3 regions of the Bradyrhizobium sp. ma5 genome follow, and region 2 is predicted to be linked to each of the others. Evidence: predicted binding sites of a transcription regulator. Region 2 holds the regulator's gene; each other region holds the start of a gene.
The links. The regulator PhoB, encoded in region 2, activates phosphate uptake and scavenging genes when phosphate is short. The targets are predictions, from matches to a motif close to TGTCATNNANCTGTCAT.
Positions count from the first base shown of each region.

Region 1: a site for PhoB is predicted at 5,445-5,461, ahead of phnC (phosphonate ABC transporter ATP-binding protein). Genes of this name have one in related genera too.
Region 3: a site for PhoB is predicted at 2,411-2,427, ahead of ACE103_RS01000 (DUF2794 domain-containing protein). Genes of this name have one in related genera too.

Region 1 is NZ_CP170156.1:2,523,668-2,533,786, reverse strand. It holds gene phnH (phosphonate C-P lyase system protein PhnH) at 1-309, opposite strand, end outside; gene phnG (phosphonate C-P lyase system protein PhnG) at 314-775, opposite strand; gene phnF (phosphonate metabolism transcriptional regulator PhnF) at 892-1,617, shown strand; gene phnE (phosphonate ABC transporter, permease protein PhnE) at 1,695-2,543, opposite strand; gene phnE (phosphonate ABC transporter, permease protein PhnE) at 2,540-3,424, opposite strand; gene phnD (phosphonate ABC transporter substrate-binding protein) at 3,503-4,438, opposite strand; gene phnC (phosphonate ABC transporter ATP-binding protein) at 4,515-5,330, opposite strand; gene ACE103_RS11680 (chloramphenicol acetyltransferase) at 5,541-6,206, shown strand; gene ACE103_RS11675 (alpha-D-ribose 1-methylphosphonate 5-triphosphate diphosphatase) at 6,203-7,375, shown strand; gene ACE103_RS11670 (DUF1045 domain-containing protein) at 7,396-8,094, shown strand; gene hemC (hydroxymethylbilane synthase) at 8,247-9,191, opposite strand; gene pncA (bifunctional nicotinamidase/pyrazinamidase) at 9,321-9,941, opposite strand; gene ACE103_RS11655 (aspartate dehydrogenase) at 9,941-10,119, opposite strand, start outside.
Region 2 is NZ_CP170156.1:787,360-797,478, forward strand. It holds gene pstC (phosphate ABC transporter permease subunit PstC) at 1-167, shown strand, start outside; gene pstA (phosphate ABC transporter permease PstA) at 172-1,017, shown strand; gene pstB (phosphate ABC transporter ATP-binding protein PstB) at 1,014-1,832, shown strand; gene phoU (phosphate signaling complex protein PhoU) at 1,844-2,560, shown strand; gene phoB (phosphate regulon transcriptional regulator PhoB) at 2,691-3,401, shown strand; gene ACE103_RS03625 (GcrA family cell cycle regulator) at 3,637-4,149, opposite strand; gene ACE103_RS03630 (aspartate aminotransferase family protein) at 4,645-5,850, shown strand; gene argF (ornithine carbamoyltransferase) at 5,850-6,776, shown strand; gene ACE103_RS03640 (Hsp33 family molecular chaperone) at 6,972-7,973, shown strand; gene ACE103_RS03645 (hypothetical protein) at 8,011-8,241, opposite strand; gene ACE103_RS03650 (signal transduction histidine kinase) at 8,264-8,635, opposite strand; gene ACE103_RS03655 (hypothetical protein) at 8,663-9,157, opposite strand; gene ACE103_RS03660 (sensor histidine kinase) at 9,851-10,119, opposite strand, start outside.
Region 3 is NZ_CP170156.1:195,777-205,895, reverse strand. It holds gene ACE103_RS01015 (ABC transporter permease) at 1-246, shown strand, start outside; gene ACE103_RS01010 (Bax inhibitor-1/YccA family protein) at 481-1,272, shown strand; gene ACE103_RS01005 (GNAT family N-acetyltransferase) at 1,387-1,917, shown strand; gene ACE103_RS01000 (DUF2794 domain-containing protein) at 1,976-2,347, opposite strand; gene ACE103_RS00995 (thioredoxin family protein) at 2,894-3,655, opposite strand; gene acnA (aconitate hydratase AcnA) at 3,903-6,623, opposite strand; gene ccmA (heme ABC exporter ATP-binding protein CcmA) at 6,864-7,466, shown strand; gene ccmB (heme exporter protein CcmB) at 7,735-8,403, shown strand; gene ACE103_RS00975 (heme ABC transporter permease) at 8,479-9,264, shown strand; gene ccmD (heme exporter protein CcmD) at 9,269-9,448, shown strand; gene ACE103_RS00965 (DsbE family thiol:disulfide interchange protein) at 9,445-10,038, shown strand.

The sequences.
Region 1 (10,119 bases), 1.7 Mb from region 2:
GCCGATCAGCGCAAAGCTTGCGATCGCGGAATCCACGACCACCGGCGCGCTGGCGTGAAACTTCAGCCAGCGCGCGACATCCGGCGTTGCCGACATCGCGGCATCGAGCCAGATCGGCGTGTCGTGATCGAACAGCGTCAGCGCGATCGCAGCCGAGCCGCGCATCATGCCGGCGGGCGTTCCGACATCAGCGGCGACGCGCTGCACGCTGCCCGGGCGCGCCATCGCATCCATCACGGAGCGAAACGTGGATTGTGCCGACAGCACCTTGTCGGCGAAGCCTGCGGGCATTTCGGCAATCGTCGTCATTGCATCACCCCTCACCGCGCACCATCGTATAGAAATCAACCCGCGTCGCCGCGGTCTCGGCGGCCTTGCGGGTGCGTTCGGCATTCATGGCGACACGCAGCGGCGCGATCACCTTCGCTTCGACCTCGGCGGACAGCTCCGCGGATTGCACCATGGCGTCGCACAGTGCGATCATTTGCGCCTTGTGCGCGTCGCGGCCGAGCGTGTAGCCGAAGCCGACCTCACCGGTCACAAGCCGCACCGCCGCGCGCGACACCGTCGCCTCGCCGAGATTGAATGGCGCACCGTCACCGCCGATCCGCCCGCGCATCATCACGAGGCCGTTCTCCGGCTCGCGCAGGTTCTCATGGCTGGGCACCGCGATCGCCGCCAGCCTGCCTGCGATGTCGGCCGCAGCGGAGTGCGCCAGCACCGTCATCGCGGCCTTGCGCTGGGCCTGTTTGCTGTCTGGTCCGGTCGAACTCATGGTCGGATTCATGGGCAACCTTGCTTGCATCAAGTTGTCTATGATAATAGACAACTTGATAGCCGAGCGCCATGACTGTTTCGTGACAAACCGAAGATTTCTGGTATCACCGCGCCATGAGCATGCAGGAAAGTTCTGGCGTCGCCTTGTGGCGGCAAGTCGCTGACGGCATCGAGCGCGGCATCGCCGACGGCCGCTTTGCTGCGGGCGAAAAGCTGCCCGGCGAGATGGAGATCGCCGAGACTTACCGGGTCAACCGCCACACGGTGCGGCGGGCGCTCGCCGCATTGGCGGAGCGCGGCCTGGTGCGCGCCGAGCGCGGCAGCGGCACCTATGTCGAAGCTCAGCGCCTTGCCTATCCGCTACGCTCACGCACGCGATTCTCCGAGATCGTCGGCGCCGGCGGCCACGAGCCGCGCGGCCAACTGATCGATGCAGGCAGCGACGTCGCCAATCGCGAGATCGCGCGCGAGCTCGGCCTGAAGATCGGTGCGCCGCTGATCCGGATCGAGGCGGTGCGGCTCGCCGACCGGACGCCGATCTGTGTTTCGACTACCTGGCTGTCGGCCGAGCGGTTTCCCGATGCCGGCAGCGTATTCGCCGATGTTCGCTCGATGACCAAGCTGCTCGGGCATTACGGCGTGAGGGACTACCGCCGCGCCTCGACCCGAATTACCGCGGCGATTGCCGATGCGACCGACGCTGCACGGCTCGATCTGCCGCTGGGGCGGCCGGTGCTGGTGGTCGACGCCACCGACGTCGACATGCTGGACCGCCCACTGGTGACCAAGCGCTCGCGCTTTGCCGCCGAGCGCGTCGAGTTTCTCGTCGAGAATAGCTGAGCGTGCCGCCACACTGACGGTGCACCGCTTTCGCACCAACTTCTCCCACAAGGGGAGAAGGATTAGCGTTCGGCAAGCTACACCACCGCCCGTTGCCCGATGATGGCAAAGCGCAGCTTGCTCGAGATGAAGTCGATCGCGGCGACCGCGATCAGGATCATCAGGATCAGGAACGACACCTTTTGCCATTCCAGCACGCGGATCTGCTCGGCGAGCTGTAGCCCGATGCCGCCGGCGCCGACGATGCCGATGATGGTGGCCGAACGGGTGTTCGACTCGATGAAGTAGAGCAGCTGGCCGGCGATCACCGGCAGCACCTGCGGCAGCAGGCCGAAGCGGATTTCATGCAGCGCGTTGCCGCCGGAGGCGCGGATGCCCTCGACCTGCTTGCGATCCGCCGCCTCGATCGCCTCCGAGAACAGCTTTCCGAACGCGCCGAAGTCGGAGACCATGATCGCCAGCACGCCGGCGAACGGGCCGAGGCCGACGACGTTGATCCAGACCAGCGCCCAGATCAGCGTATCGACGCCACGGATCGAATCCAAGAAGCGGCGCACCGGAAAGCGGATCAGGTTCGAGGGAATGACGTTGCGCGCCGCCAGCAGGCTGACCGGCAGCGCAAAGAGCGCCGCGAGCGTGGTGCCGAGCAGCGCGATCGACAGCGTCTCGCCGAGCGCCTGCATGTAGAGCGGGAAGGATGCGCCGGGATTCGGCGGGACCATCATCATGGTGATCCAGCCGAGTTGGCTCATCCCCGTGATCAGCCTCGTCGGCGAAAAATCGAGATCGACCACGCCGTAGACGAAGATCCCGACCGCCACAGCGATCATCGCCGGCAGCGCCAGCCGCGCCGACGCCGGGCGCTCGAATACGCCGGGATATTTCGCACGCAAGTCCGCGGTGTCCGGCTTCGGCAGCTGGCTCATCGCCGGGTCTCCTTGCCGAACAGCCGGCCACGCAACCAGCCGGTCGAGATGTCGATGATGAAGACGGTGACGATGACGGTGACGAGAATGGCGCTGACGTCGGAATAGTAGAACTTGCGGATCGCGACCACGAGCTCCTGCCCGATGCCGCCGGCGCCGACGAAGCCCATCACCGACGCCTCGCGGACGTTGATCTCGAAGCGCAGCAGCGCATAGCTGGCGTAGCCCGCCGAGACCTGCGGCAACACGGCAAAGCGCATGCAGGACAGCCAGCTCGCGCCGGTGGAACGGATGCCCTCGACCGGCTTCATGTCGGCATTCTCGACGATCTCGGCGAACAGCTTGCCTAGCGCCCCGGTGGTGTGGATCGCGATCGCCAGCACGCCGGCCATCGGCCCGAGGCCGAATGCGATCACGAAGATCAGCGCGAACACGATGCCCGGCACGGTGCGGGCGAATTCGAGCAGGCGACGGATGACAAAGCGCACCCACGGCCCCGGCGAGGTGTTCTGGGCGGCGAAGAAATTCAGCGCAAACGCAAACACAGCACCAGTCAGCGTGCCGACATAGCTGATCAGGATCGTCTCGCCGAGCATCTTCAGCCATTTCTGCCAGCCCCAGAACCATTCGGGAAAATCGGTCCAGACCCGGGCGCCCGATTCGAGCGTCAGGATGCGGTCGAAATAGCTGACGAAGTTGCCGAAATAGGTGAACAGCGTGCGCAGGTTCACCTCCGCGCCGAACGCCGCGATCAGCAGCGCCGCGCAGAATATCGCCGTCGCCAGCGCGGCTTTCAGCCGTTTGCGCGCCACGGACCTGCGGTAGGCGTCTTCCAGCGTGGCCAGTTGCTGCGCCGGAAGAATGGATACGGCGGTCGCCATCGGCGCGTGCCAGTCCGGTTCGGAGTTGAGAGGAGAGAAGGCCGGGCGATCGAGCCCGGCCTTCGTGACGTCAGGCGATCAGCTCGCCTTCTTCTTGCGCAGATTGTCGACGAACTTGATCAGCTCGACGGTGCCATCCCAGTCCTTGGTGGTGGCGGGATGGAAGCCCTTCTTCTGGCCGTCGGAGAGACGCTCGAAAGCCGCCTTGTCCTTGGTCGGAGCGTCGAAGAAGGCCTTTGCGATCGCAGCCTTCAGGTCTTCCGGAAGATCGGCGTTGTAGGCGTACGGCCCGTTGATGATCGGCGCCGACTTGTGGATGATGCGGAAGTCGTCCTTCTTCATCGCCGAACCGTCGGCGTTCTTCAGCATGCCCTTGGTCAGCATTTGAGCGAGCGTAGAATCATCGTCGCTGGTCCACTGGTTGGCGGCCATGTCGACGGTGCCCTGCGCCAGCGCGAGGACCGCATTCTCGTGGCTGCCGGTGAACACGACCTTGCCGAAATAGGTGTCGGCGTCGGCGATGCCCATCTTGTCGAGCTCGAAGCGCGGCACGTTGTTGCCGGAGGTCGAGTTCGGATCGACCAGGCCGAGGTTCTTGCCCTTCAGATCGTCGACGCTCTTGTACGGGCTCGACGCCTTGACGAAGAATACAGAGTAATAGCCGGTCGAACCGTCAGCGTTGATGTCGTTGGCGAAGGCATCGGTCTTGACGCCGGTCAAGCGGGCCCGCGCGAACGAAGCCGAGCCGTAGCTGGCGATCTGGATGTTGCCGGCGCGCTGACCCTCGATAACGGCCGCGTAGTCGTTGGCAATGCGAAGCGTGACCTTCACGCCGAGTTCCTTCGACAGATAGGCCACGAACGGCGTCCAGCGCTCGGTCACGCCGGAGGCGTTCTCGGCCGGCACCACCGCGAAGGTGAGCTCGGGATATTTTGCTTTCCAGTCCTGCGCGAATGCCGAGCCCGTGAACGCCAGTGCGGCGGCGCCGGCCAGAATGATGCGACGAGTGAACATGACTACCCCTCTTTTGCAGTTATACCTGTTGGCCGGGCAAGACGCCCGGCCTCGCAGATTGGAAGATGCGCGCCGCTCAGGCTGCGGCAGCGGTGCCGAGCGCCGGAACGGTCGCGCCGTCCGGCGCGGGCATTGGCGCGCCGCCCATGACATCATTGGCCTCGAGGTCGTAGAGTTCGCGGGCGATATGGTCGGTCAGCGCTACGGGGGCGCCGTCGAACACCACGCGTCCTGCCGCCATGCCGATCAGGCGGTCGCAATAGGTCCGCGCCAGATCGAGCGAGTGCAGGTTGCAGAGCACCGTGATGCCGAAATGCTTGTTGATGCGCAGCAGCGCGTCCATCACGATCTTGGTGTTGCGCGGATCGAGCGAGGCGATCGGCTCGTCCGCAAGAATGATGTCGGGCTCCTGCACCAGCGCGCGAGCAATCGCGACTCGCTGCTGCTGGCCGCCGGACAGCTGGTCGGCGCGCTGCGCCGCGAGCTGGGCGATGTCGAACTGATCGAGCGCGGACAGCGCGAGCGCCCTGTCCTGCTCCGGCCAGACTTGCGCCAGCGAACGCCATGACGGGATCTGGGCAAGCCGGCCCATCAGCACATTGGTCAGCACGTCGAGACGGCCGACGAGATTGAACTGCTGGAAGATCATCGCCGAGCGCGCCCGCCACTGCCGCAGCGCCTTGCCGCGCAGCGCGGTGACATCGGTGCCTTCGAACAGGATACGGCCGGAGGTCGGATCGGCGAGACGGTTGATCATCCGCAGCAACGTCGACTTGCCGGCACCGGAGCGGCCGATCACGCCGACAAAGCTGCCCGGCGCGATCGAAAAGGATGCGTTATCGACTGCGGCTTTTGTGCCGAACCGGCACGTCAGACCTTCCACCACCAGCATGCAATGCTCCAACCGCGTCGTGTTGGGCCATCGCTATCCCCGGTGCTTGACAGTTATGTGACGTGGCGTTGCAGTGCGGCGATCGTCCACACCCCTCCCTTGTCGTCCGTTTGACGTCATCGCAGCGTCATGATGTTGTCATCAAGCATCCCGATGACGAGCGCGCATCTCCCCGGAAGCCAAAGATTTACAAGATTTGCGGAGGCCCCGATGGCCGGAAAAACACTCTCGGTTGTGCCGACGATGGACCCGACTGCGTCGGTGCGCGAGAGCAAGCTCGGCAAATATACCGAGGTCGGCGCACGCACGATCCTGCTTGAAGTCAGCATGGATGACTATTCCTACGTCGTGAACGACAGCCAGATCACCTACACCTCGATCGGCAAGTTCTGCTCGATCGCGGCAATGACCCGCATCAATCCCGGCAACCACCCGATGCATCGCGCGACGCAGGCACATTTCACCTACCGCGCCAGCGCCTATTTTCCCGACGAGAGCGACGACACCGATTTCTTCAACTGGCGACGTGCGCATCACGTGCATATCGGCCATGACGTCTGGATCGGTCATGGCGCGATCCTGCTGCCGGGCCGCAACGTCGGAACCGGCGCCGTGGTTGCCGCCGGCGCGATCGTGACCAAGGATGTGCCCGCCTACACCATCGTTGCCGGTAATCCGGCGCGTCCGGTCAAGCGGCGCTTCTCCGAGACAACAGCGGATCGCCTCACAGCGCTTGCGTGGTGGGATTGGGATCACGAAACACTTCGTCGTGTCCTGCCCGACTTCCGCAAGCTCGCGGTCGAGGAATTCCTCGACAAGTATGAGGCCGAGGCCGTATCCCAATCACAGAACAAGCAACGGAGCGCCGTAAGGTGACGGACATTTTCATTGAAGGCGGACGCACGCTGGTTGATCGTGCCTTGATCGAGACCTCGCTGCGGACCGCAGGCCGCGACATCGGCGCGCTCGACGCTGAACAAGGCCGCGCCGCGCTCCACATCAATGCCGGCGGCCTCTTGGTGCTGCCCGGCATCATCGATCTGCACGGCGACGCGTTCGAGCGGCAGATGATGCCGCGCCCCAGCGTCGATTTCCCGACCGACGTCGCGCTAATCGACAGCGACCGGCAGGCGATCGCCAACGGCATCACCACCGTGTTCCATGGTACGACCTGGTCGTGGGAGCCCGGTCTACGCAGCGCGGAGAATGCACGCAAGCTGCTCGATGCGATCGAGGCGCTGCGGCCGCAGCTCGCCGCCGATACCCGCTTCCATCTGCGCCACGAAACCCACAATCTCGAGGCCGAGGCCGAGATCATTCAATGGCTCAGCGAAGGCCGCATCGACCTGTTCGCCTTCAATGACCACAGCAACGTCAAGCCGAAGAAGCGCAACCAGCTCGCCGAACGCACCGGGCTCTCCATCGAAGCCGTCAACGACATGCTCGATCGGATCGTGGCGCGCCGTCCCGAGGTGCCGGCCTCGATCGCGCGGCTGTCTGCGGCTTCACGCGCGGCCAACATTCGCATGCTCTCGCATGACGACAACAGCCCGGCGATGCGCCAGGAGTTTCGCGCGCTCGGCGCCACGATCGCTGAATTCCCGGTCAACGAGGAGACCGCGCGCGATGCCGCCGCCGCCGGCGACTTCATCATATTCGGCGCGCCCAATGTGGTGCGCGGCGGCAGCCACACCGGCTGGACCAAGGCATCCGACATGATCGCACAGGGCCTCTGCTCGGTGCTGGCGTCGGACTACTATTATCCGGCACAACTGCTCGCCGCGTTCCGCCTCGCCGCCGATGGCATCCTGCCGCTCTCCAAAGCCTGGGACCTGATCTCGTCGGCGCCGGCACGCGCGGCAGGGCTTGCCGATCGCGGGGTGCTCGCTGCGGGCCGCCGCGCCGACATCATCGTCGTCGACGACAAGGTGCCGCTGCGGCCGCGCATCGTCGCCGTGATCGCAGCCGGACGGCTGGTGCATCTGGCGGATGCGAGCTGCCTCGTTCATTCGCTCGCACCGCGCAAGACGGTTGCGGCAGCATAGTCAGGACCTATTCTGCCGCCATGGCCAACACTCCGCGCTACGCGATCTATTTTGCGCCGTCACCCGACAGCGTCCTGCACCGCTTCGGTTCGACACTGCTCGGCTACGATGCCGTGTCAGGCGACGATTTGCGGTTTCCCGATGGCGTTGCGCCCGACTGGCGCGAGGTGACCGAGGACCCGCGCAAATACGGTTTTCATGCCACGCTGAAGGCGCCGACCGCGCTCGCCGATGGCAGGAGCGAGGCCGAGCTGCTTGACGCCTGCGCCGCGTTCGCCGGCCGCGCGCGGCGCATTCCGGTGATCGAACCTGTTGTCGATGCCATCAGCGGCTTCATCGCCGTGATTCCGGCGCGCCGCTCGGATAAGCTGCAACAGCTCGCCACCGATTGCGTCACCGAATTCGACGCGTTCCGTGCGCCGCTGATGCCGCAAGATCGCGCGCGGCGCAAGCCCGAACGGCTCACGGAGCGGCAGCGCGACTATCTCGACCGCTGGGGCTATCCTTACGTCATGGAGGAATTCCGCTTCCACATGACCCTGACCGGACGGCTGAGCGACGAGCGGCGCGGCCCGATCGTGGCGCGGCTGCGCGAGCGGTTCGCGGCGATCGGCCTCACAACACTCGCGATCGACCGCATCGCGCTGTTCAGGCAAGCCGACCCGGCATCGCGCTTCCGCATCATCGGCAGCTGGCCGTTGCAGGCTGATCGGGATTAGGCCCCCCACACCGGTGTCGTCCCGGCGAAAGCCGGGACCCATAACCACCGTCAGTAGTTGTTCAAGCGAGCTGCGGTCCCAGCATCGTGCCACAACCAACATTCGTGGTTATGGGTCCCGGCTTTCGCCGGGACGACGTGGGATAGATATCGCTATTCGTCCACCCGGGTTCGGGCGATGATCTCGGCGGCGCCCTTCGCGAGCAGCTCCATGCCGACGGCGCGGCCGAGTTCGCGCGGCCGGTCGGCCGGTCCGCGCCGCGTCACCTCGATGAAGCCGGCCCCGGCCTCGTCGAGCACGGAGGCACGCAGCGTCAGCTCGTTTCCAGCGAGCGTGGCGTGGCCGGCGATCGGCGAGTTGCAGTGGCCGTTCAGCACCCACAGCACCTCGCGCTCGGCCTCGGCGGCAAGCCGCGACTGCGCATTGTCGATACCAGCAAGCCGCGCCCGCGTCGCCCAATCGGTCTCGACGCATTCGACCGCGACGATGCCCTGGCCAACCGCCGGCAGCATCTCGTCGACGGAGAAATCATGCGCGATGCGCGCGGTCATGCCGATGCGCTCCAGGCCGGAACGCGCCATCACCAGCGCATCCGCCGGCCCCACCTCGCCGCCATCCGGCAGCCGCTGCTTGGCACCGCGATCGAGTTTTGCAATTCGCGTGTCGGCAGCGCCGCGGAAATGAATGACCGTCGCCTCCGGAAACAGCCTCCGCAGATAGGCGGCGCGGCGCACGGCGTTGGTGCCGATCATGAAGCCCTTGCCGCGCGCGGCGCGAAACGCATCCAGCGTCAGGCCTGGCCGCAGCACGAGGCTGTCATTGGCGGCATCGCGCGCCAGCATCGCCGCGAGGACGAGACCCGGCGTTTCCTCATTGCCCGGCACGTCCTTGAGCGAATGCATCGCCGCCTGTAGCGTGCCCGATCGCATGGCTTCGCGGATCTCGGCGACGAAGGCGCCGCCCTTGCCGCCGTGACGCAACAGCTTGCTGGTCTGGTCCTGGTCGCCGCGGGTCTCGAACTTGACGATGTCGACGGTAAGGTCCGGCGCCGAGGCGCGCAGCAGCCGCGCGACCTCGTCCGTCTGCGCCAGCGCCATCGCGCTCTTGCGCGTCCCTATCCGCAAAACCTGTCCCGACACGAAAGCTCCGCTGCGTGATCATCAACGGCTGGGGATTAGAACAAAAGGTCAGTCAAAACAATGGTTTTTGCCCTGGCTTGGCCGCGTTCAGGGGATCTCCTCAACAAGCGAGACACCGGCCTCGCACATCGCCGCGGTGGCAGAGGCAAGCGAGCCGCCGAGATCGATGGCACGGCAGCCCGACAGCACGACCGTGGTCTCCAAACCGAGCCGCCGCGCATCGAGCGCCGAATACTGCACACAAAAATCCGTCGCGAGCCCGGCCATCACGACGCGCCTGAGGCCACGCTCGCGCAGATAACCGGCGAGCCCGGTCGGGGTTATCCGGTCGTTCTCGAAGAACGCCGAATACGAGTCGATCGCGCCGCGGAACCCCTTGCGGACCACAAGCTCGGCCCGGTCGGTTACGAGCTCGGGATGAAACGCGGCGCCGGCCGTGCCCTGGATGCAATGATCCGGCCACAACATCTGCGGTCCATACGGCATGGTGATCGAAGAGAACGCCGTCGCGCCCGGATGCGAGGTCGCAAACGAGCTGTGGCCCGCCGGATGCCAGTCCTGGGTCAGCACGACATGGTCGAAGCGCGCCGCAAGCCGGTTGACCACCGGCACGACGGCAACGCCATCGGCGACCGCCAGCGCGCCGCCCGGGCAGAAATCGTTCTGCACGTCGATGATCAGCAAGAGGTCGTCGGGCCCGATCTTCATCACGTCCCGATCCGCAACGACGCGCGCAGCTTGCGCAGGCAGGCGATCACCGACAGCGCCGTGATGCGGCCGGTCTTCGGATTCTCCGAGGGGATGTTCTCGATCATCATCGAGAACCGCGCTGAATCGGAATCGACCTCGATGCGGTGGACGTTGCGCGTCACCGTCGGATCCGCCC
Region 2 (10,119 bases):
CGGGCACCACGATCTCGGCGGCGATCGCCAGCGAATTCGCCGAGAGCGACGGCTTGCACCAGTCCGGCCTGATCCTGCTCGGCCTCCTGCTGTTCGTGCTGACCTTCTTCGTGCTCGCCGGCGCCCGGCTGATGCTGATGCGGCTTGAAAAGAAGGCGGGGAAATAGCGCCATGAACCCGATCTACAAATCCCGCCGTCGCAGCGACATCGTCATTCGCGCACTCTGTGTCGGTGCGGCGCTGTTCGGCGTCACCTGGCTGGCGCTGATCCTGTTCACGCTGCTCTATAACGGCCTTGCCGGCCTCAGCGTGCAGCTGTTCACCCAGAACACGCCGCCGCCCGGTTCGACCGACGGCGGCCTGCTCAACGCCATTGTCGGCTCGGTCATCATGACCGTGATCGGCGTTGGCATCGGCGCGCCGCTCGGCCTGTTCGCCGGCACCTACCTCGCCGAATACGGGAAGCACGACAAGCTCACCTCGGTGATCCGCTTCATCAACGACATCCTGCTCAGCGCGCCCTCGATCATCATCGGCTTGTTTATCTATGGTGCGGTGGTGGTGCCGATGCGCGGCTTCTCGGCGATTGCGGGTGCGCTCGCGCTCGCCGTGATCGTGATCCCGGTCGTGGTGCGCACCACCGAAGACATGCTGCTGCTGGTGCCCAATCCGCTGCGCGAGGCAGCCTCCGCGCTCGGCCTGCCGCGTTCGCTGGTGATCAAGCGGATCGCTTATCGTGCTGCGCGTAGCGGCTTGATCACCGGCGTGCTGCTGGCGACCGCCCGTGTCGCCGGTGAAACCGCGCCGCTGCTGTTCACCGCGCTGTCGAACCAGTTCTTCAGCTGGGATTTGACCAAGACGATGGCCAACCTGCCGGTGACCATCAACAACTTCGTGCAGAGCCCCTACGCCTACTGGAAAGAGCTGGCGTGGAGCGGTGCGCTGCTCATCACCTTCACTGTGCTCGCGCTGAATATCGGCGCGCGTATCCTTGGTGCCGAAAGGGCCACAAAATGACCGAGCTTTCCGTCTCCACGACCGTCGCGAGCCACGTTCCCCAGGTTCCGCTGCCGGAAGCGCCGCCGAAAGTCACGGTGCGCAACCTCAACTTCTATTACGGCGAGCACCACGCGCTGAAGAACATCAACCTGACGCTCGGCACCAACCGCGTCACGGCGTTCATCGGCCCGTCGGGCTGCGGCAAGTCGACCCTGCTGCGGATCTTCAACCGGATGTACGACCTTTATCCGGGCCAGCGCGCGGTCGGCCAGCTGATGCTGGACCAGACCAACATTCTCGATCCCAAGCTCGACCTCAATTTGCTGCGCGCGCGGGTCGGTATGGTGTTCCAGAAGCCGACGCCGTTCCCGATGACGATCTACGAGAACATCGCCTTCGGCATCCGCCTCTACGAGAAGATCTCGAAGTCCGAGATGGACGATCGGGTCGAGAAGGCGCTGCGCGGCGGCGCGCTGTGGAACGAGGTCAAGGACAAGCTGAACGCCTCCGGCCTGTCGCTCTCCGGCGGCCAGCAGCAGCGCCTGTGCATCGCGCGCACCGTGGCGGTGCGGCCCGAGGTGATCCTGTTCGACGAGCCGTGCTCGGCGCTCGATCCGATCTCGACCGCCAAGGTCGAGGAGCTGATCCAGGAACTCTCAGAGGACTACACGATCGCGATCGTTACCCACAACATGCAGCAGGCGGCGCGCGTCTCCGACAAGACCGCCTTCATGTATCTCGGCGAGCTGATCGAGTTCGACGACACCAACAAGATATTCACCTCGCCGAGCGATCGACGGACTCAGGATTACATCACCGGCCGGTTCGGCTGAGGAGATACAAGATGGCTTCTGAACATACCGCCAAGGCATTCGACAGCGACCTGCAGGAGTTGACTCGCCTGGTCGCCGAGATGGGCGGCCTCGTCGAGCGGATGATCACCGAGTCGGTCGACGCGCTGATCCGTCGCGACGTCGCGCTCGGCAAGCGCGTGGTCGCCGCCGACATCGAGATCGACAATCTGCAGCGCGTCATCGAAGAGCGCGCGGTGCTGACGATCGCCCGCCGCCAGCCGATGGCGATCGACCTGCGCGAAATCGTCAGCGCGATGCGCGTCGCCACCGACCTCGAGCGGATCGGCGACCTCGCCAAGAACATGGGCAAGCGCGTCGCGGCGCTGGAGAGCGATTTCCAGCCGCTGAAGCTGATCCGCGGCCTGGAGCACATGACCGACCTCGTGCTGTCGCAGGTCAAGTCGGTGCTCGACGCCTATGCCGCGCACGATCTGCCGGCGGCGATGAACGTCTGGAAGGGTGACGAGGAGGTCGATGCGATCTGCACCTCGCTGTTCCGCGAGCTCTTGACCTACATGATGGAGGATCCGCGCAACATCTCGTTCTGTATCCATCTGATGTTCTGCGCCAAGAACATCGAGCGGATCGGCGATCACGCCACCAACATCGCCGAGACGGTGTTCTACATGATCGAGGGCCAGCAGATCACCGACAAGCGCCCGAAGGGCGACATGACCAACTTTGCCACCACGGTGCCGGGTACCTAGGACATGATCCGCAGGCGCGGAGCCGGATTGTCTTCACGACAAGTCGTTTCCGCGGGGGTTGTGCTCAGGAAAGTAAGCGTTTCGGTTTGCGTCTGGGCAACGGATCATCACAGAGAGAGAACTTAAACCGATGAGCGCACGCATTCTGGTAGTCGAAGACGAGGAAGCGCTGACGACATTGTTGCGCTACAACCTCGATGCGGAAGGCTACGATGTCGAAACGGTGGGGCGCGGCGACGATGCCGATACCCGCCTGAAGGAGCGCGTTCCCGACCTCGTGGTGCTGGACTGGATGCTGCCGGGCCTGTCCGGCATCGAGCTGTGCCGCCGCCTGCGGGCGCGGCCCGAGACCAAGCAGCTTCCGATCATCATGCTGACCGCGCGCGGCGAGGAGAGCGAGCGCGTGCGCGGGCTTGCCACCGGCGCCGACGACTACATCGTCAAGCCGTTCTCGGTGCCGGAACTGCTGGCGCGGGTGAAGGGCCTGCTGCGTCGTGCGAGCCCGGAGCGGCTTGCGACCGTGCTGACCTATGGCGACATCGAGCTCGACCGCGAGAAGCGCCGCGTGGCGCGCTCGGGACGTCCGATCGATCTCGGTCCGACCGAGTATCGGCTGCTCGAATTCTTCCTCGAACATCCCGGCCGCGTGTTCAGCCGCGAGCAGCTGCTCGACAGCGTCTGGGGCCGCGACATCTATATCGATGAGCGTACCGTCGACGTGCATATCGGCCGCCTGCGCAAGCTGCTCAATCCGGGCCGCGAGCAGGATCCGATCCGCACCGTGCGCGGCGCCGGCTACGCGCTCGACGATCGCTTCGCGAAGGCCGAGCCGCAGCCGTAGGCTGGCAGGCGATCGCAAACCACAACACGGCGTCGTCCCGGCGAAAGCCGGGACCCATAACCACGATGGGTGTTGTTAGAAAGCCGTCTGGTCGCTTGCCGATTGCGTCGGCCGCGGCGTATGGGTCCCGGCTTTCGCCGGGACGACGCGGTGGATGTATCCGGGCTACGAGCCACAAAAAAATCCCCGCTTTCGCGGGGATTTGTTTTTGCAGTCCAGGCAGTTTCCCGAGTGCTTACTTGATCTGTGGCTTCGCCGACGGCCGGCGGCGATCGCCGGCCGGCTGATAGGCGACGCGCGAGTGGTGCGCGCAATAGGGCAGGCCGCCGAGCGCCTTGCCGCCGCAGAAGAAGAATTCCGGGCTCGAGGGATCGCCGACCGGCCAATGGCATGTGGCCTCGTTGAGCTCGAGCAGCGACAGCCGCTGGCTCATCGGCACCACGTTGTCGAAGGAGATCGGATCCGGCTCCATCTCGACCTCGAAGGCATGCGCAAGGGCGGTGTTGCCGCGCGAGACCGGGCGCGCCACCCGCATCATGTGCTGGGCGGGGCGGGCCTTGCGCTGCCGCGGCGCAGCCGTGGAGGGAGCCTTGGCGCGGCCGGAGAGTCCGAGCCGATGCACTTTGCCGATCACGGCGTTTCGCGTCACATTGCCAAGTTCCGCCGCGATCTGGCTGGCCGAGAGGCCGGATTCCCAGAGCTTCTTCAGCTGCTCGACGCGATCGTCGGACCATGTCAATACAGTCATCACATTCTTCCTTTCGCATGGCGCCGGCCACTCATCGGAGCGGCGCTGCGAGCCAATCTGGACAAATATCCCTGCGGCCAGAATCCCTTAGCCCTCGCCGGGCACGGTGTTGCGCCCGAACGTTTACGCGAGAACGAAGGCTACTTAGAGGGTCCAGTACTGCCGCACGAGATGTCGTACCCGACAGGCCAAACGCTACAATATGGCGTGACTCTGGCGCAAGAGTCCGCGGCCGTGCGTCCACATGTTCCCACAAAGTTAAGCATTGCTATGAGGCTTTTCCACCGCACCGGAATGCTCCGGATTGCGCTGGTTTCGCATTGCAGGAAGGCCGGCAAAGGCCGGCTCCTGGCGATTGACACTGACCGGCCGCCGCATAGAATGACCCACACGTGCCGCCCGCAAAGGCGGCCGTTTTGTTTTCCGAAGCTGGCGGTTGCTGCGTTGGCGTCAAGGCGCGCAGCAATTGACGGCTTTAAAACGGCAGTGAACGCCATGACCAACGCCTCGTCGCATCTGCTCCCCGTCTTCGCCCGGGTCGATCTCGGCTTCGAGCGCGGCGAGGGCGCCTGGCTGATCGCAACCAACGGCGACCGCTATCTCGATTTCACCTCGGGTGTCGCGGTGAACGCGCTCGGACATGCGCATCCGCATCTGGTCAAGGCGCTGCAGGAGCAGGCGACCAAGCTCTGGCACATGTCGAACCTGTTCAAGAGCCCGGACGGCGAGGTGCTGGCCGCGCGGCTGTGCGAGCAGAGCTTTGCCGACTTGGTGTTCTTCTGCAATTCCGGCGCGGAAGCGATGGAGGGCGTGATCAAGCTGGTCCGCCACTATCACTTCTCCAAGGGCCATCCCGAGCGCTACCGCATCATCACCTTCGAAGGCGCCTTCCACGGCCGCACGCTGGGCACGCTGGCTGCGACCGGCTCGGCGAAATATCTCGAAGGCTTCGGCCCGCCGATGGACGGCTTCGACCAGGTGCCGCACGGCGACATCGAGGCGGTGAAGAAGGCGATCGGTCCCCACACCGCCGGCATCCTGATCGAGCCGGTGCAGGGCGAGGGCGGCGTGCGCTCGGCGCCGCAGGCGTTCTTCAAGGCGCTGCGCGCGCTGTGCGACGAGCACGGCCTGCTGCTCGCCTTCGACGAGGTGCAGACCGGCATGGGCCGCACCGGCGAGCTGTTCGCCTACAAGCGCACCGGTGTCACGCCGGACGTGATGTCGCTGGCCAAGGCGCTCGGCGGCGGTTTCCCGATCGGCGCGGTGCTGGCGACCGCGCAGGCTGCGGCCGGCATGGCGCCGGGCTCGCACGGCTCGACCTTCGGCGGCAATCCGCTCGCGGTCGCCGCCGCCAATGCCGTGCTTGACGTCATGCTCAAGCCCGGCTTCTTCGAGCACGTGCAGAAGATGTCGCTGCTGCTCAAACAGAAGCTCGCGTCCGCGGTCGACCGCTATCCCGGCGTGCTGTCGGAGGTGCGCGGCGAGGGCCTGTTGATCGGCGTCAAGGCGGTGGTGCCGTCGGGCGATCTGATCGCCGCGCTGCGCAATGAGAAGCTGCTCACCGTCGGCGCCGGCGACAATGTCGTGCGCTTCCTCGCGCCCCTGATCGTCACCGAGGCCGAGATCGACCAGTCGATCGCCTCGCTCGAGCGCGCCTGCGCGACACTATCGGCAGCACAGCCGAAGAAGGCGGCCGGATAATGAGCAAGCCGGTCCGTCACTTCCTCGATATCAACGAGCTGCCGCTCGGCGAGCTGCGCAACATGCTCACTGCCGGAGCCGCCATGAAGGCGAAGCTGAAGGCGCATGAGAAGGGCAGGAAGCCGCTCGAAGGCAAGACGCTGGCGATGATCTTCGAGCGTCCGTCGACCCGCACAAGGGTGTCGTTCGACGTCGGCATGCGCCAGCTCGGCGGTGAATCCATCATGCTGACCGGCGCCGAGATGCAGCTCGGCCGCGGCGAGACCATCGCCGACACCGCGCGCGTGCTGTCGCGCTATGTCGATGCGATCATGATCCGTATCCTCAACCATGACGCGCTGCTCGAGCTCGCCGCTCACGCCACCGTGCCCGTCATCAACGGCCTGACCCGGCGTTCGCATCCCTGCCAGGTGATGGCCGACCTCATGACCTATGAGGAAAATCGCGGCTCGATCGAGGGCAAGACGGTGGCCTGGACCGGCGACGACAACAACGTGCTGGCCTCCTGGGTGCACGCCGCCGAGCGCTTCAAGTTCAACCTCAACATCGCGACGCCGCCCGAGCTTTCGCCGAAGAAGCCGATGCGGGACTGGATCAAGGCCACCGGCGCGCCGATCATGCTCGGCACCGATCCGGAAGCCGCCGTGCGCGGCGCCGACTGCGTCGTCACCGACACCTGGGTGTCGATGGGCGACAAGGAGGGCGAGCACCGCCACAACGTGCTGAAGCCCTATCAGGTCAATGCCAAGCTGATGTCGCTGGCCAAGCCGGACGCGTTGTTCATGCACTGCCTGCCCGCGCATCGCGGCGAGGAGGTCACCGACGAGGTGATCGACGGGCCGCAATCCGTGGTGTTCGACGAGGCGGAAAACCGCCTGCATGCGCAGAAGGGCATTCTGGCCTGGTGTTTTAACGAAGTCGCATAAGCGTAGGTCGCTAAGGCGTTGTCGTCCCGGCGAAGGCCGGGACCCAGACGCCGCGGCCCGTGAAAGAGGCACAAGGGGAGACGCCTTGTGTCGCGACAAAATCCGGTGGTTATGGGTCCCGGCCTTCGCCGGGACGACGATCTCTCGTTGAGTGAACCCCTTTATTTCATGGTCCGAGACCCCAGATAGAGCGCCATGGTTTCACAATCCCCTGACATCAAAATCGAGCCCGAGACGCCCATTCGCGCGCCCTCGGCGGTTCCTGTCGACGATGCCGTGCTGGCCTTCGAGGTCGGTGCGCTGGACCTGCGCGGCCGGCTAACCCGGCTCGGCCCCGCGCTCGACGAGATCCTGCACAAGCACGATTATCCGCCCGCGGTCGGCAAGCTGCTGGGTGAGGCCATCGTGCTGACCACGCTGCTCGGCTCGTCGGTCAAGTTCGAGGGCCGCTTCATTCTGCAGACCCGGACCGAGGGTCCGGTCTCGCTCCTGATCGTCGATTTCCAGGCGCCCGATCGGCTGCGTGCCTATGCGCGCTACGATGTGGCGCGCCTCAAGGACGGGCAGAGCTCGGGTGAGCTGCTCGGCAAGGGCCACCTTGCGATGACCATCGATCAGGGCTCGAACACCAGCCGCTACCAGGGACTGGTCGCGCTCGACGGTGGCGGCCTGGAAGAGGCGGCCCACGAATATTTCCTGCGCTCCGAGCAGATTCCGACGCGGGTGCGGCTCGCGGTCGGCGAGGAGATGCGCGGCGGCGAAGGCGGCAAGCTGCACTGGCGCGCCGGCGGCATCCTGCTGCAATTCCTGCCCAAGGCACCCGAACGCGCCAAGCAGGCCGATCTGCATCCCGGCGATGCGCCGGAGGGCACGGCCACGCACAGCGTGCCGGATGACGATGCGTGGGTCGAGGGACAGTCGTTGATCTCAACTGTCGAAGACGTCGAACTGATCGATCCCGATCTCTCCGGCGAGCGGCTGTTGTACCGCCTGTTCCACGAGCGCGGCGTGCGCGTCTTCAACCCGCAACCGCTGCGCGCGCAGTGCTCCTGCTCGCGCGATGCGGTGTCGTCGATGCTGAAGAGCTTTGCGCCGAACGATCGCGCCGAGATGGTCAAGGACGGCAAGGTCGTCGTCACCTGCGAGTTCTGCTCGTCGGTGTATGAATTCACGCCGCAGGAAGCCGGCGTCGAGTAGGCGGAAAGCCGACCACGAGGCCCGGCAACCAGGCCTGTCAGCTCAGCAAGGTGCGGGTCTGGCTGGCGGCGTCATAGATTTCGATCTGAAGCATCGGATAAGCCGCCTTCAGTTGTCGGCCAGAGGTTTCAGCAGCCTCGGCGCTGTCGAACTCCGACTTGAACTGCTTGTCGACAATGATCACGAAACCTTCGGTAGGAGGCCGGTCGGCGCGCAGCGGCTTCTTCAACTCGGGTTCGTCAATGGAGAGCAGGGATTTCTTCGTCATGGGAATTCCTCCTGGATCGATCTCAACTCAGCCGGTGAAACGCGGGCGGCAGGATCTCGCGCACGAGCCCGCTCAGATTCAAGGCCTCCCCGCTGTCGGTGATGTCCGAGAACAGTACCTCGACATAGGGATGCTGACGGTTGAACGCCGCACCGCGTTGGTATTTCGCACCGACGATCCGCTCGATCGCCGCTAGGTTCAGCCTGCCGAGCGCGTTGTATTGATCGCGGAACAGGCTCTGATGTCCGCCGCGGTGCTCGACGGACTCGGCCCAGACGTCCATCACCTTGCGGCCGATGAATGCTTCGACCCGTTCATTTCCATCACGGGCGAGAAGCCGCAGCCCGTCCATGCTGTGGTGTCCGTCATCGACGCAAAATTGAGTGAGTGACATGGCGAATCTCCTGTTGTCGTAGTTGGCTCACATCGGCAGTCCATCGGGGACTGCACCTCCTTCATTGTCCCATCGGGACAAAGCCGCGGCGCCCGATCTCGCATCCTGACGCGCCTGCAGAACCTTGTCGCGACCGGCATCATCCTTGTGTTTGTGCAGGAAGCGCGCGATCTGCCCGCGGAGCGCCGACGTCTCCAACAGTTTTCCGACTGATCCAGCGGTGTCGAAGATTTCCCGCTGCAGCGCCTTCGGCAGGACGTTCCATTGCATGATGATGGCCGCGCCGAGACACCGCAGAACGTACTCCTCTTCGGCGGCAAGGGCGGCGCCGCGAGAGCGGTCCTGCTCAGCAACGTTTATTGCGTTGTCGAAATTGTCCGCCAGTCCTTGCTCGTTATCCGCGAGCGAAGCGAGGCGGTCTTGCTGCTCTTGAAACTTGCGGCTTTCGCCCTGACTGCTCGAACGCTTGATCAGTTCGCCGTATGCGGCTGCCTTGGCGCGGTACTGCTGAGACTTGAACATGGCGGGCCCTTTCCTTGGAGGTCTCCGCGCATTCCGACCCATCCCGATGGCTGACGAGGATTGATTTGTATATGGGAGGCAAAGGGTCGAATAACGAGCACCAAGACCACAAATCGCCGGGCACAAGCAAATCGGATGGCGCGCGAATATCTGTACCGCGACAACGTTCACCGCGGTCGCCTGTTCCTGAAGCGCAGTTGAAAGCAATGTCGAAGCCATCGCTTGGCGAGAGGCGACCGGAGGCCATGCCTCAGTGGCATCGGAAAAATGGCGGCCTCAGTCGGCTCCGTACTGGGGCCGCTTCTCCTCAAGATCGGCAGTTAGCTCGGCGTTCGCAGGCCGGGAGATGTCAGCCAATCATTGATGTGCGAGGCGGTTTCGACCAGCCGCGCCTTGCGAAGCATCGCGTCGCGCTGAAGGCCGGACGGGAATGGCTTCGCAGCATCCCCTATCCTCACGGCCTCCAACGCCGGAAGATCATGCGGCGGCGGTTCAGGCTGGCTGTGTTGAGCAATCGGCACATAGCTCTCCTGGTCGCTGGCGGGAGCTTGCAGCACTCTCAATCACTGGTGTTGGCCAGAGGCGGAGCAGTGGTAACCGCAGTAGATACCCCTTACGTCCGGTAGTCGACTCAATTCGCAATCGAGGGCGATATCCGACATTGGCGCGAGTTCGGGACGTCGGCTGTGCGCTTCACGAAGTAAGAGAAGCCAATGGTACGTCGAATATGTACACGAAACCGGTCGGCTCATAGCTTAGCCGCACGTCGCCGCGCAGCTGCCTGCCGAGCGTTTCGATCAACCGTGTTCCGAAACTGCGCCGTTCCGGAGGGTGGACTGCCGGACCGTTCTTCTCGCTCCATATCAGATGCAAGCACTGTGTTGGTTGATCCAGCGTCCAACTGATGTCGATCCGCGCCTGTGGGACGGACAGGGCGCCGAACTTCGTGGTGTTCGTGCAGA
Region 3 (10,119 bases), 590 kb from region 2:
TTGCTCGGCGCCTACGCGCTGGAGTATCTGATGATCGGCTTTGCAACCGCAATCTTCGGGGTGATCGCCGGTTCGGTCGCGGCCTGGCTGATCGTGACGCGGCTGATGACGCTGAGTTTCATCTGGCAGGCCGGCAGCGCAGCGCTGGTCGTGGTCGCCGCGCTGGTCGTCACCGTCGGATTGGGGCTGGCGGGAACGCTGCTCGCGCTGAACCAGAAGCCGGCCTCGGTGCTGCGGAATTTGTGACAATTTGTAGCGGCGGCAGCGCCGTTTTGCCTACAAATGCTAGGCTAGAGCGACATTCGGCCGCGCGTGGAAGCTTGCGTCGGATGTGTTAATTTCCCACATACCACTCGGGTCGGATAGTCGGTTTGAATGACACGCAATTAATGTTCCGCAAACCGAGCCATCTGAGATAGATTTAGAACCGGCGCCGCAAATCCCTTGCGCTCCACCGGGACCAACCACGGGAATTCGACCATGTCGGACCTAGACCGTAACTACGCTTCTCCTTTCGGCCGGGCCGCCGGGCGCATTGACGCTGCGGCCGTCGACGCCGGTCTGCGCGCCTACATGCTGCGCATCTACAACTACATGAGCATCGGCCTCGCCATCACCGGCTTGGCCGCGCTCGGTGTCTACATGGGTGCGGTGACCAGCGATCAGTCCGCCGCCGTCGCCAAGTTCGGCAACGCCTATCTGACGCAGTTCGGCTATGCGATGTTCGTGAGCCCGCTGAAGTGGCTGTTCATCCTCGCCCCTCTGGCGATGGTGTTCGTCATCTCGGCCGGCATCAACCGCCTGCAGCCTGCGACCGCCCAGCTGCTGTTCTGGGTGTTCTCGGCGCTGATGGGCCTGTCGCTGTCGTCGATCTTCCTGGTGTACACGCACACCTCGATCGTGCGCGTGTTCTTCATCACCGCGGCGACGTTCGGTGCGCTGAGCCTCTACGGCTACACCACCAAGCGTGACATGAGCGGCATGGGCTCGTTCCTGTTCATGGGTCTGATCGGCATCATCATCGCGAGCCTGGTCAACCTGTTCCTGGCGAGCTCGGCGCTGCAGTTCATCGTCTCGGTGGTCGGCGTGCTGGTGTTCGCGGGCCTCACCGCCTGGGACACCCAGCGGCTGAAGAACGACTACATCTACGGCTACGCCTCGCAGGGTGGCGTGGCGGCAGAGCGTGCGGCAATCACTGGTGCGCTGTCGCTCTACCTGAACTTCATCAACCTGTTCACGCTGCTGCTGCAGCTGCTCGGCCAGCGCGACTAAGCGCCTCGAGCGAACCGATCGATCCAAGCCTTGTAATTCAAGCCCCCGGCCGCAAGGCCGGGGCTTTTCTTTTGCGCAGGGCAAAAATACGCTTGCGGCATGTCCACACCAGCTCTGCCCGATCCGGAAATCAGGCCGACCGCCGAGGCGGACCTGCCCTCCATCACCGCGATCTATGAGCATGCGGTGCGCTTCGGCACCGCGACCTTCGAGCTGATCCCGCCCGACCTTGCCGAGATGACCCGCCGCTACCGGGTGCTGATCGATGGCGACTTCCCCTATTTCGTCGCCGTGCTCGACGGCCGCGTCGCCGGCTACGCCTATGCCGGCCCCTACCGGCCGCGGCCGGCCTATCGCTTCACGGTCGAGAACTCGGTCTATCTGGATCCCACGGTCCATCGCCGCGGCATCGGCCTCAGGCTGATGGAGCGTCTGATCGCCGAATGCGACGGACGCGGCTTCCGCCAGATGATCGCGGTGATCGGGGACCAGGCCAATGCCGGCTCAATCGGCCTGCACCGCCGCTGCGGCTTTCAGATGATCGGGACGCTCCCGAATGTCGGCCTGAAATTCGGCCGCTGGCTCGACACCGTGCTGATGCAGCGCGCGCTCGGCGAAGGCGCGGCGACGGTGCCGGCGGATTAGACGGGTTGGATATACCCCGATCTGTAGCCCGGATGAGCGAAGCGCCGAGTTGCCGCGCCTACACCAGCGACAGCTTGCGATCGATCACGAACAGCACCCGTTCGAGTTCGTGGCCGCGACGCAGGATCAGGCCGGTCGCCGAAATCACGCTGTACATGCCCTGCTTGCGCGCCAGCCGGGGATCCTTCTCGATCCGGTAGATCGGCACTTCGGATGCGCGCCGGAACACTGAGAACACGGCGCGGTCCTTGAGGAAGTCGATCGCATAATCGCGCCACTCGCCATCGGCAACCATGCGGCCGTAGAGATTGAGAATGCGGTTGAGCTCAAGTCGATTGAATGTCACGCGGTTGGGCTGAGGGGTCGCGGCGGCGGGACGCGCCGCGGCACGATTCCCACTCGGATCAGTGTCCTCCGAGTTCAGACTCATCGAGCGCCTCCTGTTATCCCGGTGACGATCGGGTTCCGAAGGCCGGTGCCCCCACTTCGGGATCGTCACGTGAGTGACATGATTGCGCTAAGCGCAGAACGCCGCAAGGGGCCATTCGCAACGCAACCAGCCCTTAACCACGGTCAGGCGTGACGGATTGTCCGGAAAACCGAAGAGTCACGGGAACGTTAGAGGAATCATATTGCTGCCCCACTTCCGCCCATCGCCCGCCCCGCTGCCCTGCGAAAAGAAAATCCTGCGTTGGCCCGGTCCTTTCGGTTCCGGATTCCTCAGCCCCCAGCCCCCCGGGGCCGTCGGGATCGGGCCTGTTCGCAGGGGAATCAAATCCCAACACTGGGCCAACGAAAGTTGGTCCTTTTTGTTTTTGGAGCCCTGCTCGATCACGCGCGATCGAGACGCGCGCGTGAAGCCTCGGCGCTTTGCTTTCAGCAAATCAGTGGATGCACGCTTGCCGACGCGCGGAGCTGCACGACTACATGCGTGCGGCCCAACGACGCGACTGACGCCCGCGCGCGCCGCGGAGTGCTAGTGAAGCGAGGTGAATGCGGCGCCCAGCATCGGGCCCGGCTTGTCGCGGTTGCCGTCCTGGACGTAGACGGCCGCGGCATCGACGCCATCGCGCGTGATGTTCTCCAGCGGCACGGTCCAGCTCCCGGACGAGCCGTTCCAGTCACCGACCTTCAGGAGATTGCGCACCACGTTGTGGTACGTGATCTCGTGGCCGCGATTCTCGCCGCGCGAGATCGAGATCGGCACCGACTTCGAGATCGAGCAGATCCAGACTTCACCGCGCGACACTGCGGGCGATTTCGACGCGGCGACCGACACGTTGATCTGCTTGCCGCTCAGCGTCATCGTCACCGGCACCGACATCACGTTGCCGCTCTTCTCGGTGTCCTTGATGGCGCTCTCGATGCTGGCACGGTCGCTGCCGATCACATGCATGGAGCCGTTGATCACGGCCTGCGGCGTGTAGACGTCGCGATCGCCGCGCATGTGCGAATAAGCCTTCTGGCGCGCGCTGAAACGGGAATCGGCCAGCGTGTCCTTCCAGCCGAGATAGTCCCAATAGTCGATCGGCATGCTTAGCGCGATGACGTTGGGGTCCTTCGCGAGCTCCCCGATGATCTTGTCCGCGGGCGGACAGGAGGAGCATCCCTGCGAGGTGAAGAGCTCGACGACAGCACGCGGGTCGGCGTGAGCGGGGCGGATGATAGCGACGATCGCGCAGAAACCGAGGGCGCTGGACCATCGCGAGATAGAATTATAGGCCATCATCGCTGTCATACTGCGAACCAGTCGTGATGATTTCTATCCGTAATTGTACGGAGCATGAAGTCTGTCCCTGAACTTGCGTGCCCCAAAACGCGAGAAAGCGGCCCTGTCATAGGCCGCCTTCTTTTTAGCCGCTACTCACTAAGCAGTGAGGCACCGATCACAAATCCGCGCAAGAGCATGGTCCGGAAAAGTGTGAAGCGGTTTTCCCCGCGACAAACGCAAGGCGTTTGCGCGGAGACCATGCTCAAACAAAGGCCTAGGCCGCGAGTTTGCGCAGCACGTAATGCAGGATGCCGCCGTTGCGATAGTAATCGAGCTCGTCCAGCGTATCGATGCGGCAGAGCAGCGGGACATCCCGCTTGCCGCCGTCGGCGGAGACGATCTCGGCCGTCAGCGTCTGCCGCGGCTTCAAATCGCCCTGCAGCCCGCGGATCGTGACCTTCTCGTCGCCCTTGAGGCCGAGCGAGGACCACGAGGTGCCGTCCTGGAAGGTGAGCGGAAGCACGCCCATGCCGACCAGGTTGGAGCGGTGGATGCGCTCGAAGCTCTGGCAGATCACCGCGCGCACGCCGAGCAGGCGAGTGCCCTTCGCAGCCCAGTCGCGCGACGAGCCGTTGCCGTATTCGGCACCGGCGAACACCACCAGCGGCACGTTCTCCTGCTGGTACTTCATCGCCGCGTCGTAGATCGACATCTGCGCGCCGTCGGGCCAGTGCTTGGTGAGACCGCCTTCCGGAATATTGCCGTCGGCGCCCTTCAGCATGAAGTTCTTGATGCGGATGTTGGCGAAGGTGCCGCGCATCATCACTTCATGGTTGCCGCGCCGCGTGCCGTACTGGTTGAAGTCGGCGGGGCGCACCTGGTGCTCGCTGAGGAACCTGCCGGCGGGCGAGGTCAGCTTGATCGAACCGGCCGGCGAGATGTGGTCGGTGGTGATCTTGTCGCCGAACATCGCGAGGATCCGCGCGTCGACCACGTCGACGACCGGGTCCGGCTGCTTCTTCATGCCTTCGAAGTAAGGCGGGTTCTGCACATAGGTCGAGCTCATGTTCCAGCGATAGGTCTCGCTTTCCGTGGTCTTGATCTTGCGCCAGTTGGTGTCGCCCTTGAACACGTCGGCATACTTCTTCTTGAAGATCGTCGCGGTGACGTACTTCTTCATGAAGGCGTTGATCTCCTTGGTGGTCGGCCAGATGTCCTTCAGGAACACCGGCTTGCCGTCCTTGCCGATGCCGATCGGCTCGACTGCGAGATCCTTGGTCACGGTGCCGGCAAGCGCATGCGCAACCACCAGCGGCGGCGAGGCGAGGTAGTTCGCCTGCACGTCCGGCGAGACGCGGCCTTCGAAGTTGCGGTTGCCCGACAGCACGGCGGCGGCGACGATGCCGTTGTCGTTGATCGACTTCGAGATGTCTTCCGGCAGCGGGCCGGAATTGCCGATGCAGGTGGTGCAGCCGAAGCCGACCAGGTTGAAGCCGACCTTGTCGAGATCGGCCTGCAGGCCGGAATTGGCGAGATATTCCGCCACCACTTGGCTGCCCGGCGCGAGCGAGGTCTTCACCCACGGCTTTGCCTTCAGACCCTTGGCGGCCGCCTTGCGCGCCAGCAGCCCGGCGCCGATCAGCACGCTCGGGTTCGAGGTGTTGGTGCAGGAGGTGATCGCGGCGATCACGACGTCGCCATGGCCGAGATCGAAATTGCGGCCCTCTACCGCGAAGCGCTTCGTCTCACCCTCGGGCTTCTTGTATTCGCCGACCAGCGCGGTCGCGAAACCGGTCGACACGGCCGGCAGCGCGATGCGGCCCTCGGGGCGCTTCGGTCCGGCCATCGACGGCACGACGTCGGCGAGATCGAGCGTCAGCGTGGTGGTGAACACCGGATCGGCCGACTTGGCGGTACGGAACAGGCCCTGCGCCTTGGCATAGGCCTGCACCAGCTTGACGCGATCGGCCTTGCGGCCCGAGGTCTTCAGGTAATCGATGGTCGCGGCATCGACCGGGAAGAAGCCGCAGGTCGCGCCGTATTCGGGCGCCATGTTGCCGATCGTCGCCTTGTCCGCGACCGACAGGAAATCGAGGCCCGGGCCGAAGAACTCGACGAACTTGCCGACCACGCCGAGCTTGCGCAGCATCTGGGTGACTGTCAGCACGAGGTCGGTCGCGGTGACGCCTTCCTTGAGCTGGCCCTTGAGCTTGAAGCCGACCACTTCCGGCAGCAGCATCGACAGCGGCTGGCCGAGCATGCAGGCTTCCGCCTCGATGCCGCCGACGCCCCAGCCGAGCACGGCGAGGCCGTTGACCATCGTGGTGTGCGAGTCGGTGCCGACCAGCGAGTCCGGATAAGCGACCTCGAAGGTGCCGGTCTTCTTGCCGACCGTCATCTTCTCCTTCTTGGTCCACACCGTCTGGGCGAGATATTCGAGATTGACCTGGTGGCAGATGCCGGTGCCGGGCGGCACCACCGAGAAGTTCGAGAACGCCTTCTGGCCCCACTTCAGGAACTCGTAGCGCTCCTGGTTCTGCTTGTATTCCTCGGTGACGTTCTTCGCGAACGCCTTGTTGTCACCGAAGAAGTTGACGATCACCGAATGGTCGATGACGAGATCGACCGGCACCAGCGGGTTGATCTTCTCGGCGTCGCCGCCGAGATTCTGCATCGCGTTGCGCATCGCCGCGAGATCGACCACGGCCGGAACGCCGGTGAAATCCTGCATCAGGACGCGCGCCGGGCGGAACGCGATTTCGTGCTCGAGCTGGCGCTTCTTCAGCCACTTCGACACCGCAACGATGTCTTCCTTCTTGACAGTGCGGCCGTCCTCGTTGCGGAGCAGGTTCTCGAGCAGAACCTTCATCGAATACGGCAGCTTCGAAATACCCTTCAGTCCGTTCTTCTCTGCCTGGGGCAGGCTGTAATAGACGTAGGACTTGCCGCCGACCTTCATGGTCTTGCGGCATTTGAAGCTGTCGAGTGAGGTCATGCGGAGGATCCCAATTCTCAGTTATACCCGGCAAGGGTAACTAAACACCGGCGACCGACATGGGCCGAGGGGATGGCCTGGATGGCTTGCGGCCGCCGATTGTGTGTGCTGCATCAAGTTCCGGGCTTATAGAACCTTTCTAGAAGCACCGCCACACCGACAAGCGTGCGACAGCGTTGCGCGACCCAAAAATTCTCACGCGGTAGCGAAAGATTTCAGAGGGCTGTGACACAACGAACCATGCGGCTCTCGGGACGAAATCTGAAATGCGTGCGCGGCGGACGCGAGGTGTTTGCTGGCCTCGATCTGTCGGCCACGGCCGGCGAGGCGCTTGCCGTCACCGGGCCCAACGGCGCGGGCAAGACCTCGCTGCTGCGTGTCCTCGCCGGGCTCCTGGTTCCCGCCGAGGGGTCGATCGCGCTTGACGGCGGCGACGCCGAACTCAGCCTGCCCGAACAGGCCCACTATCTCGGCCACCGCGACGCGCTGAAGCCGGCGCTGAGCGTCGCGGAAAATCTTTCCTTCTGGCGGGAATTCCTCGGCGGCGAGACGGAGGATGCCGGCCGCTGCCTTGCTGCCGTGGCGCTCGACCATGCCGCGCACCTGCCGGCGGCCTACCTCTCGGCCGGCCAGCGCCGCCGCCTGTCGATCGCCCGCCTGCTCTCGGTGCGGCGGCCGGTCTGGCTGCTGGACGAGCCGACATCGGCGCTCGATGCGCCCGGACAGGCACTGTTCGTGGGGCTGATGCGCGACCATCTCGCAAGCGGCGGCCTGATCGTCGCGGCGACGCATCTGCCGCTCGGCATCGATGCGCGCGATTTGCGGATGGGAGGCGCGGCATGAGCGCGCTGTTCTATCACTCGCCGCCGTGCGCAGCTCTCTCCGTTCCCTCCCCCCTTGTGGGGGATGGTCAGGGAGGGGGGTGCCACACGGCGTGCGCTCTCCAACAATCTCTCCACGACATAAGACCTAGATTGCGAAAGCGACATCCCCTTCGAACGTCTCGCCCTGGGCCACCCCCCTCCCCAACCCTCCCCCACAAGGGGGGAGGGAGCGCACCGTTTGCGCAGCAAGACAGCGACTCACACGGCAACTACAGCAGAGGCGCGGCATGAGCGCGCTGGCTGCATTGATCCGCCGCGACATCCGCATCGCGCTGCGCGTCGGCGGCGGGGCGCTGATCGGGGTGCTGTTCTTCCTCACCGTCACCGTGCTGATGCCGTTCGCGGTCGGGCCCGATCTGGCGCTGCTGTCGCGGCTCGGCCCCGCCATCCTGTGGCTCGGCGCGCTGCTGGCGAGTCTGCTCACCCTCGACCGGCTGTTCACGGCCGATCACGAGGACGGCTCGCTCGATCTGATCGTGATGAGCCGGACGCCGCTGGAACTCGCCTGCGCGGCCAAGGCGCTGGCGCATTGGATCGCCGCGGGGCTGCCGCTGATCATCGCAACCCCGGTGCTCGGCCTGCTGCTCAATCTCGACGGCACGGCAACCCTTGCGGTCGCGGCGACCCTGCTGGCGGGAACACCGGCGCTGACCTTCACCGGCATGATCGGCGCGGCCCTGGCGGTGACGCTGCATCGCGGCGGGCTGCTGCTCGCGGTGCTGGTGCTGCCGCTGTCGATCCCGGTGCTGATCTTCGGCGTCGCAGCCTCCCAAGCGGCGATCTCGGGTCCCCTGTCCTTTGGAACACCGTTCTCGATCCTCTGCGCGCTGTCGCTTGCCAGCCTCGTGATCGGCCCGTTTGCCGCCGCCGCGAGCCTGCGGCACGGGCTGGACTGAAATGGCCTCGATCAAATCTCGCCGAGAGCGGTTCGGCCAATTGCTTGCGACACATTGGGCGACTATCAGGGTGCCATGAAGCTGACTGAGACGCTGAACGACCTCGCCAATCCGACCAGGTTTCTGGCGCTGACCGCGCGGATCCTGCCGTGGCTCGCTGGCGTGACCGCGATCCTGCTCGCGATCGGGCTCTACCAGTCGGCGATGGCGCCCGACGACTACCAGCAGGGCGCCACGGTCAAGATCATGTTCATCCACGTGCCGAATGCGTGGCTGTCGATGTTCGTCTGGGGCGTCATGAGCGTGGCCGCGCTCGGCACGCTGGTGTGGCGGCATCCGCTCGCCGACGTCGCCGCGAAGGCCGCAGCTCCGATCGGTGCCGCCTTCACCTTCCTTGCGCTCGTCACCGGCTCGCTGTGGGGCCGGCCGATGTGGGGCACCTATTGGGAGTGGGACGCGCGGCTGACCTCGGTGCTGATCCTGTTCCTGATGTATCTCGGCCTGATGGCGCTGTGGCGCGCGGTGGAGGACCCTTCGCGCGCGGCGCGGGCGGCGGCGGTCCTGACCCTGGTCGGCGCGATCAACATCCCGATCATCAAGTTCTCGGTCGACTGGTGGAACACGCTGCATCAGCCGTCCTCGGTGCTTCGGATGGGCGGATCGACGCTCGACAAGGCGTTCCTGTGGCCGCTGCTGGTGATGGCGATCGCGTTTTCGCTGCTCTTCATCACCTTGCATCTGGCGGCGATGCGCAACGAGATCCTGCGCCGGCGCGTGCGCAGCCTGCAGATGATGCAGGCCAGCCGCGTCGCGTTCACTAGCGAAGCGGCCGCCGGTCCAAAAGAAATTGGAGCGGCGTGACGCGATGTCGCTTGGTCCCTACGCCTCTTTCATCGTGACGTCCTATGCGCTGGTCGCCGCGGTCGTGCTGCTCCTGATCGTCTGGATCACCGCCGACTATCGCCGCCAACAGGCGCGCCTGAAGGAGATCGAGGCCAGCGGCATCACGCGCCGCTCCGGCCGCAGCGCGGCGGATATTCGATGAGCGATCAGGCGACCAACAGTCCGCCGCAAGCCCGCCGCCTGCTGGTGGTGCTGCCGCTGGTGGTTTTCCTCGGGCTCGCCGGACTTTTCCTGCTGCGGCTCTATGGCGGCGATCCCTCCAAAATTCCGTCGGCGCTGATCGGTCGGCCGGCGCCGCAGACCGCGCTGCCCGCGCTCGACGGCCTCGTGAAGGACGGCGCGCCCGTCCCCGGCCTCGATCCCGCGGCCTTCAAGGGCAAGGTCTCAATCGTCAACGTCTGGGCGTCCTGGTGTGTGCCCTGCCATGACGAAGCGCCGCTGCTGACCGAGCTCGGCCGCGACAAGCGCTTCCAGATCATCGGCATCAACTACAAGGACTCGCCCGAGAACGCGCGCCGCTTCCTCGGCCGCTACGGCAATCCGTTCGGCATCGTCGGCGTCGACGGCAACGGCCGCGCCTCCATCGAGTGGGGCGTCTACGGCGTGCCCGAGACCTTCCTGGTGGGACGCGAAGGCACGATCGTCTACAAGCTGGTCGGACCGGTGACGCCTGATAACGTCAACACCGTGCTCAAGGCCGAGATCGAGAAAGTGCTGCGCGCGGACAAGTAATCGCATCGGCACGCCGCGACTCGCGAACATGAATCGAGCATGAACGACGCGAGAAAACACCTGCGGCATAATACTTCGACG